Regions from separate parts of the Streptomyces sp. NA02950 genome, predicted to be linked through region 1. Evidence: riboswitches for the same ligand, from Rfam matches in the RefSeq annotation. Region 1 holds a riboswitch; each other region holds the start of a gene.
What was found. Region 1 has a riboswitch for thiamine pyrophosphate ahead of HUT19_RS11470 (thiamine ABC transporter substrate binding subunit). Riboswitches for the same ligand answer to the same signal wherever they lie in the genome.
Positions count from the first base shown of each region.

Region 1 (2,260 bases):
CGGCACGCTGGTGGAGTCCGTGCTGATGCGCTACCCGGACCGGGTCACCATGTGCATCAGCTCCCAGGCGGGCTGCGGGATGAACTGCCCGTTCTGCGCCACCGGCCAGGCGGGTCTGGACCGCAATCTGTCCACCGCCGAGATCGTCCACCAGATCGTCGACGGGATGCGGGCGCTGCGGGACGGCGAGATCCCCGGCGGTCCGGCCCGGCTGTCCAACATCGTCTTCATGGGCATGGGCGAGCCGCTGGCCAATTACAACCGGGTCGTGGGCGCCGTCCGCAGGCTCACCGACCCCGAGCCGGACGGTCTTGGCCTGTCCCAGCGCGGGATCACCGTCTCCACCGTCGGACTGGTTCCGGCGATGCTGCGCTTCGCCGACGAGGGCTTCAAGTGCCGGCTCGCGGTCTCGCTGCACGCCCCCGACGACGAGCTGCGCGACACCCTCGTCCCGGTCAACACGCGCTGGAAGGTCCGTGAGGTCCTGGACGCCGCGTGGGAGTACGCGGAGAAGTCCGGCCGCCGGATCTCCATCGAGTACGCCCTGATCAAGGACATCAACGACCAGGCGTGGCGGGCCGATCTGCTCGGCCGGCTGCTCAAGGGCCACCGGGTGCATGTCAACCTGATCCCGCTCAACCCGACGCCCGGCTCCAAGTGGACGGCCTCCCGCCCCGAGGACGAGAAAGCGTTCGTGGCGGCCCTGGAGGCGCACGGTGTGCCGGTGACCGTCCGGGACACCCGGGGGCAGGAGATCGACGGGGCCTGCGGGCAGCTGGCGGCCACGGAGCGCTGAACGACGGCTGATACCGTGCCTTCGCGACGTCGCACCGTCGTACAAATGAACATTCCGACAGGGGAGCGCTCAGGGCGCTGAGAGTGCGGCACGGCCGCAGACCCTCGGACCTGATCCGGGTCATACCGGCGTAGGGAGTCAGCATCAGCATGAACAGCCACCTCCGGCGTGCCATCGGCACCGCCCTCGCCGGTTCGCTCGGCCTGATGGCCCTCGCGGGCTGCGGGGAGGATTCCCAAAGCTCCGGCGGCGCGGACTCCAAGACCGTGACCCTGGTCTCGCACGACTCCTTCGCGGTCTCCAAGTCCGTGCTCAAGGAGTTCACCGACAAGACCGGATACACGGTGCGCACGCAGACCGGCGGTGACGCGGGCTCGGCCGTCAACCAGGCCATCCTGTCCAAGGACCATCCGCAGGGCGATGTCTTCTTCGGCGTCGACAACACCCTGCTCTCCCGCGCGCTCGACCACGGCCTGTTCACGCCGTACCGGGCCAAGGGCCTGGACAAGGTCCCGGCCGCGCTCCAGCTGGACGCGGACCGGCACCGCGTCACCCCGGTCGACTACGGCGACATCTGCGTCAACTACGACCGGAAGTACTTCGCCGACAAGAGGCTGGCGCCGCCCCGGACGTTCGCGGACCTCACCAAGCCCGCCTACAAGAACCTGCTCGTCACCGAGAACGCGGCCACCTCCTCTCCCGGCCTCGGCTTCCTCCTCGGCACGGCCGCCAGGTACGGCGACGACGGCTGGAAGGGCTACTGGAAGAAGCTGCGGGCCAACGGGGTCGAGGTCGTCGACGGCTGGGAGCAGGCGTACTTCGACCGCTTCTCCGGCGGCGGCAAGGGCGACAAGCCGCTTGTCGTCTCCTACGCCTCCAGCCCGCCCGCCGGGGTGGCGGACGCCAAGACCAAGCCCGCGAAGGCTCCGACCGGGGTGGCGACGGGAACCTGTTTCCGGCAGGTGGAATTCGCCGGGCTGCTGAACGGCGCGTCCAACCCCAAGGGCGGCAAGGCGCTGCTGGACTTCCTGCTGAGCAAGCGGTTCCAGGCGGACGTTCCGCTCAATATGTACGTCAACCCCGCGCGCGAGGACGTCAAGCTGCCCGAGCTCTTCACCCGGTACGGGGTCGAGATCGCCGATCCGGCCATCCTGTCCCCGCAGAAGATCGCCAAGAACCGTGAGCCGTGGGTCAAGGCATGGTCCTCGCTCGTCCTGTAGGGACCGCCGAGACCACCGGGGAGACCGAGGAGAAGCGGGGGCCGGGGCCGCGGCGGCGCGATCCGCGCGGTGCGGCGCTGCGGCTCGCCCTGATGGCCGTGCCCCTCGCGTTCTTCGGGATCTTCTTCGCGTATCCGGTGGCCGCCATCGTCGCCCGGGGCCTGCGCGCCGACGGCCGGTGGCGGATCGGCCGGATCCCGGAGGTGGTGGGCGATCCGGCCGTGGTGGACATCCTGTGGTTCAC
Region 1 covers NZ_CP054916.1:2,759,446-2,761,705, reverse strand. Annotated here, with positions in the region: gene rlmN (23S rRNA (adenine(2503)-C(2))-methyltransferase RlmN) at 1-796, shown strand, start outside; TPP riboswitch at 846-950, shown strand; gene HUT19_RS11470 (thiamine ABC transporter substrate binding subunit) at 946-2,016, shown strand; gene HUT19_RS11465 (iron ABC transporter permease) at 2,109-2,260, shown strand, end outside.

Region 2 (2,260 bases), 1.9 Mb from region 1:
GTAGAGGAAGCTCTCCTTGTGGTGGGCCAGACACCACGCCGCCATGATCGAGCCGCCGCGCGAGACGATGCCGGTCTTGCGGCGGGCGGTCAGCGGTACGTAGGGCAGCCGGACGCCCGCGTGCACCGTCATGTAGTCGACGCCCTGCTCGGCCTGCTCGATGACCGTGTCCTTGTAGATCTCCCAGGTCAGCTCCTCGGCCTTGCCGTCGACCTTCTCCAGGGCCTGGTAGAGCGGCACGGTGCCGATGGGGACGGGGGAGTTGCGCAGCACCCACTCACGGGTGGTGTGGATATTGCGGCCGGTGGACAGGTCCATGACCGTGTCGGCGCCCCAGCGGGTCGCCCAGGTCATCTTCTCGACCTCCTCCTCGATGGAGGAGGTGACGGCGGAGTTGCCGATGTTGGCGTTGACCTTCACCAGGAATCGCTTACCGATGATCATCGGCTCGATCTCCGGGTGGTTGACGTTGGCGGGCAGGACGGCCCGGCCCGCCGCGATCTCCTCCCGGACCACCTCGGGGGAGACGTTCTCGCGCACCGCCACGTATTCCATCTCGGCCGTGATCTCGCCCCGCCGGGCGTAGGCGAGTTGGGTGACCGGGGCACCGTCCCGGCCGCGGCGCGGCTGGCGCGGACGGCCGGGGAAGACCGCGTCGAGATTGCGCAACCCGCCCCGGGGCGAGGTGTGTTTGAGCCCGTCGTCCTCGGGGCGGACCGGACGTCCCGGGTACTCCTCGGTGTCGCCGCGGGCGACGATCCAGTTCTGCCGCAGCGGGGCCAGCCCGCGGCGGACGTCGGTGTCGATCTGGGGGTCGGTGTACGGGCCGGAGGTGTCGTAGAGCGTCACATCGCGGCCATTGGTGAGGTGCACCCGGCGGACCGGGACCTGGATGTCCGGGCGGGAACCCGTGACATATCCCTTGTGCCACCCGATGTCGGTGGCGTTCTCGCGCATGCGTGCATCCTGCTGAGTCATGAGACCCACTCCCTACGCCGGCATTACCCGGTAACAGGTTCAGCGGTCGGCGCAGCTGTCGCGTCAGCGCCCTCTCAGCCCGGTGCTCCGAGCTCCCGCGTTTGCAAAGGTGCCCCCACGCTAACGGTTCTCCGGCGGAACTGAACAGGGGGGCCGTTCCTCTCCCGGCGACTTGCGATGATGCAGGCGTGACCTCCACGCCTCAGCACCCCCCGGCCGGACGGGACAGCACGCCCGGACCGCCGCCCGCCCACGAGCACCACGACGACGGCCGTCACGACAGCCGTCACGACAGCCACGGCCATGCACACGGCACTGGCCACGGCCACGGTCATGGGCACGGCCACGGCCCGGCCACCCCCGTCTCCGCCCGCCTCCGCAAGGTCATCGCGGCGGTGCTCATCCCCTTCGCCGTGGCCGTGACCGCCGGGCTGATCGTGCTCTGGCCGGGCGGCACTCCCGACCACTCGGCGGCGCAGCGCAGCGGACTCGGCTTCGATCAACAGACCGTCTCCGGACGGGTGGTGAAGGTCGAGGAGGTCAACTGCGCGGACGTGGGCGCCCAGCCGCAGCAGCCCAGCGAACCGGGGCAGGGCGGCGCGGCGCGGAACGGGAGCGGCGGCGGCGCGGGAGGCGGGAAGGGCCGCTGTGAGAGGGCCACCGTCGAGGTCACCTCGGGCAAGGACAAAGGCCGCCAATTCCCCGAAATCATCCAGCCCAACGCCTCACGGAAGCTCAGCGCCGGACAGGAACTGAAGCTGGCGTACGCGCCCAAGGCGCCAAAGAACCTCCAGTACTCCGTCTCCGACGTCGACCGGTCGATGCCGATGGCACTGCTCGCCGGGCTCTTCGCCCTCGCCGTGGTGGCGGTCGGACGGCTGCGCGGGGTCTTCGCGCTGGTGGCGCTGGCCATCAGCTTCGGAGTGCTGACGCTGTTCATCCTCCCGGCGATCCTCCAGGGCTCCAATCCGCTGGTGGTCGCGGTCATCGGGGGCAGCGCGATCATGCTGCTCGCGCTGTATATGTGCCACGGGCTGACGGCCCGGACATCCGTGGCCGTCCTCGGCACCCTGGTCTCCCTGCTGCTGATCGGCGTGCTGGGTTCGGTGTTCATCGGCTGGGCGAGTCTGACCGGCAACACCGACGACCAGACCGGTCTGGTGCACGGCCTCTATCCGGACATCGAGATAAGGGGACTGCTGCTGGCGGGCGTCATCATCGGCTCGCTCGGGGTGCTGGACGATGTGACGGTCACCCAGACCTCGGCGGTGTGGGAGCTGAG
Region 2 covers NZ_CP054916.1:4,685,386-4,687,645, reverse strand. Annotated here, with positions in the region: gene thiC (phosphomethylpyrimidine synthase ThiC) at 1-978, opposite strand, end outside; TPP riboswitch at 971-1,087, opposite strand; gene HUT19_RS20435 (YibE/F family protein) at 1,167-2,260, shown strand, end outside.
Region 2: linked by a shared signal. The riboswitch ahead of thiC (phosphomethylpyrimidine synthase ThiC) and the one ahead of HUT19_RS11470 (thiamine ABC transporter substrate binding subunit) in region 1 are both predicted to bind thiamine pyrophosphate.

Region 3 (2,260 bases), 4.1 Mb from region 1:
AAGTGGCCGGTGGCCATCTGGAGCCCCGGCAGCGACGTCGGCCCGAGGAAGGGGCCGTTGTCGGGGGAGCCGGGGCGCAGCCCGGCACAGGTCTCGACGAGCGGCAGTTCGGTGATGCCGGGGAGCAACTCATGGGCGTCGCGCAGCAGCTCGTACACCCCGCTCGCGGTGACCGTGGTGTCCCAGCCGCGCTCCTCGGAGGTCGCGCCGATCACCAGCTCGCCGTTGAGGCGCGGGACGAGATAGACGTCCGTGCCGCGCACCACGGCCCGTACCACCCGGGACAGGAACGGCCGGTAGGCGGCGGGCACGGTCAGCCGCAGCACCTGGCCCTTGACCGGGCGCACCGGCGGCAGCACCTCCTGGGGCAACCCCGCCAGCCGGGCGCTGAGGCTTCCGGCGGCCAGCACGGTCTGCCCGGCGCGGATCCGGGTACCGTCGGCCAGCTCCGCGCCCGTGGCGCGGTCCCCGGCGACCGTCAGCCGCTCGGCGAGGACGCGGTGGACGACCACACCGGCCCGCTCGCAGGCGCGCAGCAGCGCCGCCGCCAGCCGCCGCGGATCCACCTGGTGATCGCCGTCGACGCGCATCCCGCCGCGGACGCCCGGTGCCAGCATCGGTTCCAGACGGCGGCATTCGCGCCCGGTCAGCCACTCCACGTCCAGCCCGTAGCGCTGGTGCTGCTCATGGAGGTCGCGCAGATGGGCGCGGTCGTCGGCGTCGAGCGCCACCATGAGCGTGCCGCAGTCGCGGTAGCCGACCTCCTGGCCGCCCGCCTCCTCCACCTCCGCCACGAACTCCGGATAGCGGGCCGCGGACGCGAGATTGAGATCGAGCAGCGCGTGCTCGCCGTACCGGAACTCCCCGACGGATCCCAGCATCCCGGCCGCCACCATGGCCGCCCCGCCGCCGGGCGCCGGGTCCGCCAGCGCGGTCCGCAGCCCGCGCTGGGCCGCCCGCCAGGCCGTGACCAGCCCGATGATGCCGCCCCCGATCACGAGGGCGTCGTAGCTCCGCGTTCCCTTGGTGCTCGCATGGGTCCCCGATGTGCGCATGGGCTTGCTGCCCCTCCCTTCGCCGGTATGACCCGGATCAGGTTCATACGGTCGGAGGCCGCCCCAGCCTCCCTCTCAGCCCGGTGCGTCCGAACTCCCGCGAGTGCTCTGTGGCGCCACACTAGTACGAGCCTCGAACGGCCCGGAAGGGCGAACCGGGCGAGCCGGGAATCACGGCAACAACCTGCCGTATGCCTTTCACCGATCGTGAATGGGAGATCTCGCCCCGCGCTCTGCGGTCCGTCCCGCACACCGCCATACAGTGATCGTGTGAGCGATGAGACGACGAGGTCGACGTCCACAGTGGGCAGCGGACAGCGTGTGGTGATCGTCGGCGCGGGCATGGCGGGAGTGCAGACCGCCGTCGCGCTGCGCGAAGAGGGCTGGGCCGGGGAGATCCTGCTGCTGGGCGCGGAGCCCCACCAGCCGTACGACCGGCCGCCGCTGTCCAAGGCCGTGCTGCTCGGCAAGGCCGAAGGGTCGGCGTTCGACGTGGACTTCCAGGCGCTCGGCATCGAGCTGCGGCTCGGTGTCACGGTCTCCGCGCTGAGCAGCGGCGACCGGCGGCTGGAGACCGAGTCCGGGCCGGTGCCGTACGACGTCGTGGTGCTCGCCACCGGTGCCGAGCCGATCGCCCTGCCCGGCAGCGAGGGCGTCCCCGGTGTCCATCTGCTGCGCACCCTGGACGACGCCGAGCGGCTGCGCCCGGTGCTCGCCCGGCAGCACGAGATCGTGGTCGTGGGGGCGGGCTGGATCGGCGCGGAGTTCGTCACCGCCGCCCGGGAGGCGGGCTGCGCGGTGACCGTCGTCGAGGCCGCCGACCGGCCGCTGGCGGGCGCCCTCCCGGCCGAGGTCGCCGCCCCCATGGCCGACTGGTACGCGGACTACGGCGCCACCCTGGTCACCGGCGCCCGGGTGGACGCGGTGGACGAGAGCGGGCTGCTGCTCGGTGACGGCACCCGGCTGCGGGCGGGCGCGGTGGTCGTCGGCATCGGCGCGCGGCCCGCCACGGACTGGCTGGCGGGCTCCGGCGTGAACCTGGCGGACGACCGGTCCGTGGCCGCCGACGAGCGGCTGCGCACCTCGGTGCCGGACGTCTACGCGGTCGGCGACTGCGCGTCCTTCCCCTCCGCGCGCTACGGCACCCGGCTGCTGGTGCACCACTGGGACAACGCGCTCCAGGGGCCGCGCACGGTGGCCGCCAA
Region 3 covers NZ_CP054916.1:6,841,413-6,843,672, forward strand. Annotated here, with positions in the region: gene thiO (glycine oxidase ThiO) at 1-1,055, opposite strand, end outside; TPP riboswitch at 1,053-1,166, opposite strand; gene HUT19_RS30085 (NAD(P)/FAD-dependent oxidoreductase) at 1,398-2,260, shown strand, end outside.
Region 3: linked by a shared signal. The riboswitch ahead of thiO (glycine oxidase ThiO) and the one ahead of HUT19_RS11470 (thiamine ABC transporter substrate binding subunit) in region 1 are both predicted to bind thiamine pyrophosphate.